Plantactinospora sp. BC1: one gene and its partner. The protein of the gene in region 1 interacts with the protein of each later gene in a pairwise test. Links are inferred from orthologs where the notes say so. Each region holds a gene or a part of one and is shown on either strand. Other genes may lie near its edges.

Region 1 (5,382 bases):
GGTTCAAGTCCTGTCACCCCTGCGCCTACGGCCTGACCGGTCCCGGGATCGGCGTCGCCATCACCTGTGGCGACCGGCTCGTGTTGGTGGCATCGGCGGGGTCGAGCCGAGGCGGTTCGTCCGCCCGGTCCGGTCCCTGACGGATCCGCCGGCCGCGGGCCGTTCCGGGGGACGGTCGTCCGGAGGGTTCGGTCGAGGGCGGTCGGTGCCCGAGACGGAGACTCCGGGTTCCGGCCGGCGTGAAAAGCGCAGCGCGCGTCCACCGACGCGCGTACCAACCACCCGGCGACGGAGGGCGAAGTGGCCGAGAAGAATCGGCGCGACGAGGACGACAACGACCGTCTCGACGACGAGATGATCGACGACGTCGTCGACGATGACGCCGACGACGAGGCGGACGAGCCGGTCGGACGCGGTGGCACCGCCACCCGGGAGCGCACCAAGGCCGACGAGGCGGACAGCAGGCCCAAGACCAAGACCGAGGGCCGGGTCGGAATATTCGGCCGGCTTGCCCGGTTCTTCCGCGAGGTCGTGGCAGAGCTGCGTAAGGTCATCTGGCCGACCCGTAAGGAGCTGCTGACCTACACCGCCGTGGTGGTCGTGTTCGTCGCCGTGGTGCTGACGATCGTGGCCGGGCTGGACTACGCCTTCGCCCGCGGCGTGCTGTGGGTCTTCGGTGGCTCCAGCTGACCACCTGCCCCACCTGATAGTGACGGAAGTGAGCGAGCGTGCCTGAGTACGACGAGACCGCCGAGACCCCGGACGAGCAGTCCGCGGTGGCGACGGCGAGCGGTACCGAGTCGGTCGAGGCCGCCAACGAGCCGGAGTTCGCCGCCGCCGAGGCGCCGGACGAGGACTACGACCCGGTCGCCGAGCTGCGGCAGAAGCTGCGCTACGCGCCCGGCGACTGGTTTGTGGTCCACTCGTACGCCGGTTACGAGAACAAGGTCAAGACGAACCTGGAGACCCGGATCACCAGCCTCGACATGGAGGAGTTCATCTACCAGGTCGAGGTGCCGACCCGGGAAGAGGTCGAGGTCAAGAACGGCAAGCGGCTCCAGGTCCAGAACAAGGTCTTCCCGGGCTACATCCTGGTCCGGATGGAGCTCACCCCGGAGTCGTACTCCTGCGTGCGCAACACCCCGGGGGTGACCGGCTTCGTCGGCGCGACCGACCGGGCCGACCGGCCCGCGCCGCTCTCGCTCGACGAGGTGCTCAAGTGGCTCGCCCCGGCGGTGGAGACCGAGACCAAGAAGGCGAAGCCGGAGGTCAAGGTGCTCGACTTCGAGGTCGGCGACTCGGTCACCGTGACCGACGGCGCCTTCGCGTCGCTGCCGGCCACGATCAGCGAGATCAACGCCGACCAGCAGAAGCTCAAGGTCCTGGTCTCGATCTTCGGTCGGGAGACTCCGGTCGAGCTCAACTTCAACCAGGTCGCCAAGATCTGATCGACGGCCCGCCCGGGCTCCGGCCGGGGCCGACCTCGGCGCGTCGCCCGAGCCGGCGCTGCGCTACTCTTGAACGTCGCCCGTCACGCAGGCGCGCTTGACCGTGCGCGCCGACGGGTGGCCTCAGGTGCACGTTCCCCAGTTTCAAGCCCAGGAAGTGACATGCCTCCGAAGAAGAAGCTCGTCAAGACGTTCACGCTTCAGCTCCCGGCGGGCCAGGCCACCCCGGCGCCGCCGGTCGGCCCGGCGCTGGGTCAGCACGGCGTCAACATCATGGAGTTCTGCAAGTCGTACAACGCGCAGACCGAGTCGCAGCGCGGTGACATCGTGCCGGCCGAGATCAGCGTGTACGAGGACCGGACCTTCACCTTCGTGCTGAAGACCCCGCCCGCCGCCCGTCTGCTGATCAAGGCCGCCGGCGTGCAGAAGGGCTCCGGCGTCCCGCAGAGCCAGAAGGTCGGCTCGGTCACCCGCGCCCAGTTGCGCGAGATCGCCGAGAAGAAGATGTCCGACCTCAACGCCAACGACGTCGAGCAGGCCGAGAAGATCATCGCCGGCACCGCCCGGTCGATGGGCATCACGGTCAAGGAATAGTCTTCCGCCCACCCCTGACCGGCACGACCAGTTCGTGGGAGGGCCGCGGCGTTCCGTGGCCCGCCATACACCACAGGAGTAATCAGAGATGCAACGCAGCAAGAGCTACCGCAAGGCCGCCGAGGCCATCGACCGGGACAAGCTCTACACCCCGATCGAGGCCGTACGGCTGGCCAAGGGGAGCAGCACCGTCAAGTTCGACGCCACGGTCGAGGTCGCGATGCGCCTCGGCGTCGACCCCCGCAAGGCCGACCAGATGGTCCGGGGCACGGTCAACCTCCCGCACGGCACCGGCAAGACCGCCCGCGTGATCGTCTTCGCGGCCGGCGCCAAGGCCGAGGAGGCGACCGCCGCCGGAGCCGACGTGGTCGGCACCGACGAGCTGGTGGCCCGGATCCAGGAGGGCTGGCTGGACTTCGACGCGGCGATCGCCACGCCGGACCAGATGGCCAAGATCGGCCGGATCGCGCGGATCCTGGGCCCGCGCGGCCTGATGCCGAACCCGAAGACCGGCACGGTGACCATGGACGTCACCAAGGCCGTCTCGGACATCAAGGGCGGCAAGATCACCTTCCGGGTGGACAAGCACTCCAACCTGCACCTGATCATCGGCAAGGCCTCGTTCTCCGAGGCCCAGCTGGTGGAGAACTACGCCGCGGTGCTCGACGAGGTACTCCGGACCAAGCCGTCCGCGGCCAAGGGCAAGTACCTCCGGAAGGTCACCCTCACCACCACCATGGGCCCGGGCGTTCCGGTCGACCCGAACGTGGTGAAGAACCTGCGGGAGTCGGCCGAGGTCTGAGCCTCGACCGACCCGGTAAGTCCCGTCCGACGCGGGGCGCCCAGCGACGACGTTTCGCGGGGCGCCCCGCGTCGGCGTCTGCGCCGTCGCGCCCCCGCGCTCCGGGCGCCGCTGTGGCACTCTGCTATCCGTGCGACTGGATCAGGTCTGGCTGCGGTACGGCGCCCGCGCCCCCTGGGTGCTCCGCGCGGTCGAGGTGGAGATCGACCCCGGGCAGAGCGCCGTGGTGCTCGGTCGGAACGGCGTGGGCAAGTCGACGCTGCTCCAGCTGGCCGTCGGCGTACTGGACCCGACCCGGGGCGTGGTCCGCGACCGCCCCGGCATCGTGGGCTGGGTGCCGGAGCGGTTTCCGGCCGACCAGCCGTACACCGTCGACCAGTACCTCACCGGGATGGGGCGGATCCGGGGACTCTCTGGCACGGCGACGGCCCGTACCGTGACCGGCTGGATCGAGCGCCTCGGACTGGCGGCGTACCGCGACGTCCGGCTGCCGGCGCTCTCCAAGGGGACGGCCCAGAAGGTCGGGCTGGCCCAGGCCCTGCTCCGCCCGCCCGGTCTGCTCGTCCTCGACGAACCCTGGGAGGGGCTGGACGGGCCCACCCGGGAGCTGGTCCCCGAGCTGATCGGGGAGGTGCTCGACGACGGCGGTTCCGTGCTGGTCAGCGACCATCGCGGCGAGACCGTGCGACTGCCGCACGCCGCCCGGTGGAGCGTCGCCGACGGGACGGTGACCGTCCTGGCCCCGGCCGCCGCCGAGCAGCAGGTCGCGGGGGTACCCACCGGGAGCGTGCCGACCGGGCCGCCGGCCGTCGCCGAGCGGCGGATCACCGGGGGCGCGACCTCCGTGGTGGAGATCGCCGTGCCGGCCGCCCAGGCCCTGGAGACGGTCGCCGCGCTCCGCCGCGCCGGCCACCGGGTCCTCCGGGTACGCCCTGCCGAGCCGCCGACCCTCAGCGACGGTGATCCCCCGGCCAGGCTGCCCGCCCCGCCGGGCACCCCGGCCGTCCCCAGCGCGCAGGCCGTTCCCGGCGCCTCGGCCGTTCCTGCCGTGCAGGGTGCTCCCGGTGTCCGGGCCGCGCCGGCCGTTCCCGGTGTGCCGAGCGGTTCGGTCGCTCCGGCCGGGGCGGTCGACGGGGACGGGCAGCCGGGGGATTCCGTCGCGGCCGCCGGGGAGGCGTCGTGACCGCGCTGGCCCGGATGCGGCTGGCGGGTTTCGTCCGGACCGCCCGGGCGCTGCCGCCGCTGATCGCCGGGCTGGTCGCGCTCAGCGTGCTGTACGGGGGCGGCGCCGCGCAGGCCGCCGAGGCGTACGGCGTCTCCGCCGTGGTCCTCTTCCCGGTCCTCGCCTGGCAGACCAAGCTGCTGCTGGACACCGAGCCGGACACCCAGCGCCGGCTCGCCGTGGTCGCCGCCGGTCGGCGGGCGGAACTGGCCGGCGGGGTGTTCGCCGCCGGGCTGGCCGGGCTGGCCCTGATCCCGGTCGCGCTGCTGCTGCCCTGGCTGCTCGGCGGGGTCACCGGGCCACAGCGGGCCGGTGACCTGCCGCTCGCGCTGGGCCTGGCGGTGGGGCTCTGGGCGCACCTGCTGATCCTGCCGGCGGCGGTCGCGCTCGGTGCGCTGGCCAGCCGGGCGGCGACCAGCAGCCCGCTGTACGGGCTGACCGCCCTGGTCGGCGGGGTGGTCGGGGTGTACGTGTTCGGGCTGAAGGAGTCGGTGCTGCCCTGGATCGCGCCGCCGGTACTCGCCACCGCCCGGGCCAGCACCGCCGGCCCGACCGCCGGGTCGGTGGCCCTGTTGACCGGGCACGCCGTGATCTGGAGCGCGGTGGCGTTGGCCGGTTACGCCTGGCTGCGCCGCCGTCGGGCGTGATCCGGACGTCGGCAGGTGGGCGGGTGCCGGGGCGGACGTGAGCTGGAGCACCCGGGGTGATTTGGTCGTCACGGCCGGCGTCGCGTACTCTGATAAGTCGGTCAGGCTAGCCTGGTCGACGTTTTAACCCAGAGACCGCTGGTCACCGTGCCCTGGCACGGTCGAAGGTCCCGCTCGACGGGCGGCCCGCGCAGGGGGAGACGGTAGCGTGCCAGGTCGTGTCCGCATGACCTTCCCCGCCCCGTGCGCCCTGCGCCGGGGCTTCTCTCGTTGTGGTGGGATCTCCGATCCGCACCCGGGCTCCGATCGCGCCGCCGGCCGATCGGGCGTGGTCAGCCTGGAGTAACGAGAGAGGAGGGACATGGCGGACAAGCCGGTTCGGGCCGACAAGGCCACCGCCGTCGCCGAGCTCACCGAATACTTCCGCAACTCGGGCGCCACCGTGCTCACCGAGTACCGCGGGCTGACGGTTTCCCAGCTCACCCAGCTGCGCCGCTCGCTCGGTCGGGACACGACCTACGAGGTGGCGAAGAACACGCTGGCCAAGCGTGCCGCGACGGACGCTGGCATTGCCGGCCTCGACGAGCTGTTCACCGGTCCTACCGCGCTGACCTTCGTCTCCGGCGACGTGGTCGAGGCGGCGAAGGGTCTGCGGGAGTTCGCGAAGGC
Region 2 (4,528 bases), 650 kb from region 1 along the record:
TGGCGACCGGCAGCGCCGGGTCCTGGTAGGGCAGCGCGGCGACGCTGGCGGCGGGGGCGCTGGCGGCCGGCGGGGCGGGGGCGCCGACACCGATGCCGACCAGGGTCAGCAGCAGGGCGGCGGTGAGCAGTGCGGCGGGAGGTCGGGTGGGCACGGGACGTCCTTCCGGCGGCAGGTTCCCGCACGTCCGGCGCCGCTCCCCGCCGTACGGTGACCGCTGCGATCGACGATCGTCGTTCTCGGCTCCTGCCCGACCCTATTCGGGAGCGCTCCCATGGACATCCGCCGGGCAATAACGATCCGATAACGGGCGTCCGTGTGTCGCCGGGCCCTGCGGCCTCAGCGGGCCGGCGGCAGTTGCAGCACCCAGCGGTACGCCTGGACCATCCCGGTGTCGAAGCCGGCCGCCGAGCCCCAGAGGAAGAGCCGGAATCGCCGGTACAGCGGCTCGCCCCAGCGCCGCACGATCTCGTCCCGGGCGTCGTCCAGCCGACGCGCCCACTCCCGGCAGGTCAGGTAGTAGTTGTGCCGGTCGTCGACGAGATTGAGCAGCTCGAACGGCGAGTGCGCCACGTGCCGCAGGTACTGGTGCAGCAGCAGCGGGGCCGAGCCGCCCGGATAGACGTACCGCTTCATGAAGGTCGAGACGACGTGCTTGCGGCGCATCGCCAGCGCGTCCAGGTAGACCCGGCCGCCGGGCCGGAGCAGTTCGGCGTACTTGCGCAGCGTGGTGCGGTAGTCGGGCAGGTGCTCGGTGACCCCCATGTTCACGATCGCGTCGTAGCGCTCGCCGGGGGAGTAGCCGAAGATGTGCTCCCGGACCACCCGCACCGGCAGCCGCTCGCGGTCGAACAGCTCGGTGAGGAAGCGCTCCGACTCCACCGACAACGTCGTGGTGGTGACCCGTACGCCCCGGCGGGCGGCGTGCTCGCTGAACGCGCCCCAGCCGCCGCCGACCTCCAGCACGTGGTCGCCGGGGCCGACCCCGATCGCCTCCAGCGCCAGGTCCATCTTGCGGGTCATCGCGTCTTCCAACGGCTCGTCGTCGGAGGCGAAGACCCCCTCGGTGTAGCAGCGGTGCCGGTGGTCGAGGAAGGTCAGGAAGAACTCGGAGTCCTCGTCGTAGTGGTGCGAGATGGCCCGCCGGTCGTCCTCGCGCCGCCCGCGCAGCAGCGTCGGCAGGAACCGGCCGACGAAGGCGATCGGATGCCGGTCGGTGAAGAACGAGCGCATCCGCAGCGCCGCTGCCAGGTCGCCCTCGACGTCCAGCGACCCCTGGAGGTAGGCGACGGCGACGGCGAACTGGTCGAGCGCGGCAAGTGCCTTGGCGCCCCGCTCGTCCTTGACCACGATGGTGAACTGCGGTGCTCCGGTGCCGAAGGTCCGCACCGGCCCACCGGCCGGCGCCACCGCGAACGGTACGCCCGGCCCGGTGCCGAAGAAGGTCTGGTATCTACGCTGTAGTGCGCTCACGGCGTCGACGGGTGCCACGGCGTCAATCTAACGCCGTGGCAGCGGCGCCGGCAGGAGGAAAACGCAGGACCGATAGCATCTGGGCAAGCCGATCCCCTCGGTGATGCCCGATTCGTCCAAGATCGTAAGGAGCCACCGTGTCCCAACCCCGTACCCCCGTCGGTGCCGACCCCGTCGTCGTCCCGGCCGGGACGACGGCGGCCGAGGCGGTGGCGGCGGCGAATCTGCCGCACGCCGGCCCCGGGGCGATCGTGGTGGTCCGCGACCCGGGCGGCCAGCTCCGCGACCTGGACTGGGCGCCCGAGGTGGAGACCGTGGTCGAGCCGGTACGGCTGGACTCGCCGGACGGGCTCAACGTGCTGCGCCACTCGACCGCGCACGTGCTGGCCCAGGCCGTCCAGGACACCTTCCCCGAGGCGAAGCTCGGGATCGGCCCCCCGATCGACAACGGCTTCTACTACGACTTCGACGTCGACCGCCCGTTCCAGCCGGAGGACCTCGACCGGCTGGAGAAGCGGATGCAGGAGATCGTCAAGTCCGGGCAGCGGTTCCGGCGGCGCCGCTTCGACAGCCTGGACGCGGCCCGCACCGAACTCGCCGACGAGCCGTTCAAACTTGAGCTGATCGAGGTCAAGGGCGCGGGCACCGAGGGTGGCGGGACGGGCTTCGACGCCGGTGAGGTGATGGAGGTCGGCGCCGGTGACCTCACCATCTACGACAACCTGGACGCCGAGAGCGGCAAGGTCTGCTGGTCCGACCTGTGCCGGGGACCGCACCTGCCCAGCACCCGGCTGATCGGCGCGTTCAAGCTGATGCGCTCGGCCGCCGCCTACTGGCGGGGCAACGAGCGCAACCCGCAGCTCCAGCGGGTCTACGGCACCGCCTGGCCGACCCGGGACGCGCTCAAGGCGTACCTGAAGGTGCTGGAGGAGGCGGCCCGGCGCGACCACCGCAAGCTCGGCGCCCAGCTGGACCTCTTCAGCTTCCCCGACGAGATCGGCTCCGGCCTGGCGGTCTTCCACCCCAAGGGCGGGATCATCCGGCGCGAGCTGGAGGACTACTCGCGACGGCGGCACGAGGCGGCCGGCTACGAGTTCGTGAACAGCCCGCACATCACCAAGGCGCAGCTCTTCGAGACCTCCGGCCACCTGCCGTACTACGCCGACACGATGTTCCCGCCGATGCGGTTCGAGGGCGCGGAATATTACCTCAAGGCGATGAACTGCCCGATGCACAACCTGATCTTCCGGGCGCGCGGGCGGTCGTACCGGGAGCTGCCGCTGCGGCTCTTCGAGTTCGGCACCGTCTACCGGTACGAGAAGTCCGGCGTGGTGCACGGGCTCACCCGGGTACGCGGGCTGACCCAGGACGACTCGCACATCTACTGCACCCGGGAGCAGATGCCGGGCGAGCTGACCACCCTGCTCGCCTTCGTCCTCGACCTGCTCCGCGACTACGGCCTCGACGACTTCTACCTGGAGCTGTCGACCCGGGACGACTCGCCGAAGTTCATCGGCTCGGCCGAGGACTGGGCGGAGGCGACCGAGGCACTGAAGACCGCCGCCGAGGCGTCCGGGCTCGACCTGGTGCCGGACCCGGGCGGGGCGGCCTTCTACGGGCCGAAGATCAGCGTGCAGGCCAAGGACGCCATCGGGCGTACCTGGCAGATGTCCACCATCCAGGTCGACTTCAACCAGCCGGAGCGGTTCGGTCTGGAATACCAGGCCGCGGACGGCACCCGGCAGCGGCCGGTGATGATCCACCGGGCGCTCTTCGGCTCGATCGAGCGCTTCTTCGGGGTGCTCACCGAGCACTACGCCGGAGCCTTCCCGGCCTGGCTCGCCCCGGTGCAGGTGGTCGGCATCCCGATCCGCGAGGAGCACGCCACCCACCTGCACGGCTTCGTCGCCGCGCTGCGCGCCGAGGGGATCCGCGCCGAGGTGGACACCTCGGACGACCGGATGCAGAAGAAGATCCGTACCGCCCAGCAGCAGAAGATCCCGTTCATGGCGATCGCCGGGGACGCCGACGTGGAGGCCGGGGCGGTCTCGTTCCGCTACCGGGACGGGTCGCAGCGCAACGGGGTACCGCTCGCCGACGCGGTGGCGCACGTGGTGGAGGTGGTCCGGTCCCGGGTCAACACCGGTCCGACCGCCGGACCGACCGGTGGCGAGGCCGGGTCGTAGGATCGTCGGCGTGACAGGCGCGGCGCCCCACGCGGAACTCGGCATGCCCGACGGGCTCGATCGGCTCTGGACCCCGCACCGGATGACCTACATCTCCGGTCCGGACCGGCCGGGGGAGGGGCACGAGAAGCCGGCCGGCTGCCCGTTCTGCCTCGCACCCGAGCGGGAGGGCGAGGAGAACCTCGTGGTGCACCGGGGCGAGCGGGTCTTCGTGGTGCTCAACCTCTACCCGTACAACCCCGGGCACCTGCTGGTCTGCCCGTACCGGCACGTCGCCGACTACACCGAGCTGGACGTCGCGGAGACGGCCGAGCTGGCCGACTGCACCCAGGCGGCGATGCGGGTGGTCCGGCGGGTCAGCAACGCGCACGGCTTCAACATCGGGATGAACCAGGGCGGGGTGGCCGGCGCCGGCATCGCCGCCCACCTGCACCAGCACGTGGTGCCGAGGTGGGGCGGGGACGCCAACTTCATGCCGGTGATCGCCCGGACCAAGGTGCTGCCGCAGTTGCTCGCCGACACCCGTACCCTGCTCGCCACCGCCTGGGCGACCACGGCCGGCTGAGCGACGAACCGCCTGCGGCCCCGTGGCTCCCCGGCTCGGCGGGGTTCTTCTTCCCGACCGAGCCGACCACCGGCGCCGGAGCGGCCCGGCCGGGGCGGGAGAGTGCCTGGCGCGCGCTGTCGAGCTGGGTGCACGGGTGGGGCACCCCACCCGGTTGTCCGCACGGCGGCCGGCGGGGCGCGGGCCTGAGTGCGGAGGCTCGGGTGCGGGTGCACCGGTGGGGCAGCTCGACAGTCTCCCCACCCGGGTGTCGCCGGTCGAGGTGACCGGCGGCGCGAGATGTAATCAGACGCGGTCGGCGACC

What was found.
Region 2: the proteins of rplA (region 1) and thrS interact in binary tests that used the Escherichia coli proteins (3 or more experiments, as listed by UniProt). The link is inferred for Plantactinospora sp. BC1 from one-to-one orthologs.

What each region holds. Positions count from the first base shown.
Region 1 is NZ_CP028158.1:6,059,666-6,065,047, reverse strand. The notes cover bases 1,105-3,987. They hold rplA (50S ribosomal protein L1), read left to right. Parts: upstream 1,105-2,130; coding sequence 2,131-2,844; downstream 2,845-3,987. Other genes in these bases: C6361_RS26575 (ATP-binding cassette domain-containing protein), read left to right, coding at 2,975-3,987; rplK (50S ribosomal protein L11), read left to right, coding at 1,611-2,042; nusG (transcription termination/antitermination protein NusG), read left to right, coding at 1,105-1,448. In the rest of the region: preprotein translocase subunit SecE, read left to right, coding at 301-690; more of nusG, read left to right, coding at 729-1,104; more of C6361_RS26575, read left to right, coding at 3,988-4,027; C6361_RS26570 (hypothetical protein), read left to right, coding at 4,024-4,713; rplJ (50S ribosomal protein L10), read left to right, coding at 5,075-5,382. UniProt on the Escherichia coli protein: One of the primary rRNA binding proteins, it binds very close to the 3'-end of the 23S rRNA. Forms part of the L1 stalk. It is often not seen in high-resolution crystal structures, but can be seen in cryo_EM and 3D reconstruction models.
Region 2 is NZ_CP028158.1:5,411,960-5,416,487, reverse strand. The notes cover bases 1,207-4,134. They hold thrS (threonine--tRNA ligase), read left to right. Parts: upstream 1,207-1,610; coding sequence 1,611-3,659; downstream 3,660-4,134. Other genes in these bases: C6361_RS23620 (HIT domain-containing protein), read left to right, coding at 3,703-4,134; C6361_RS23630 (class I SAM-dependent methyltransferase), read right to left, coding at 1,207-1,491. Outside these bases: C6361_RS23635 (glycoside hydrolase family 3 N-terminal domain-containing protein), read right to left, coding at 1-154; more of C6361_RS23630, read right to left, coding at 340-1,206; more of C6361_RS23620, read left to right, coding at 4,135-4,224. UniProt on the Escherichia coli protein: Catalyzes the attachment of threonine to tRNA(Thr) in a two-step reaction: L-threonine is first activated by ATP to form Thr-AMP and then transferred to the acceptor end of tRNA(Thr). The rate-limiting step is amino acid activation in the presence of tRNA.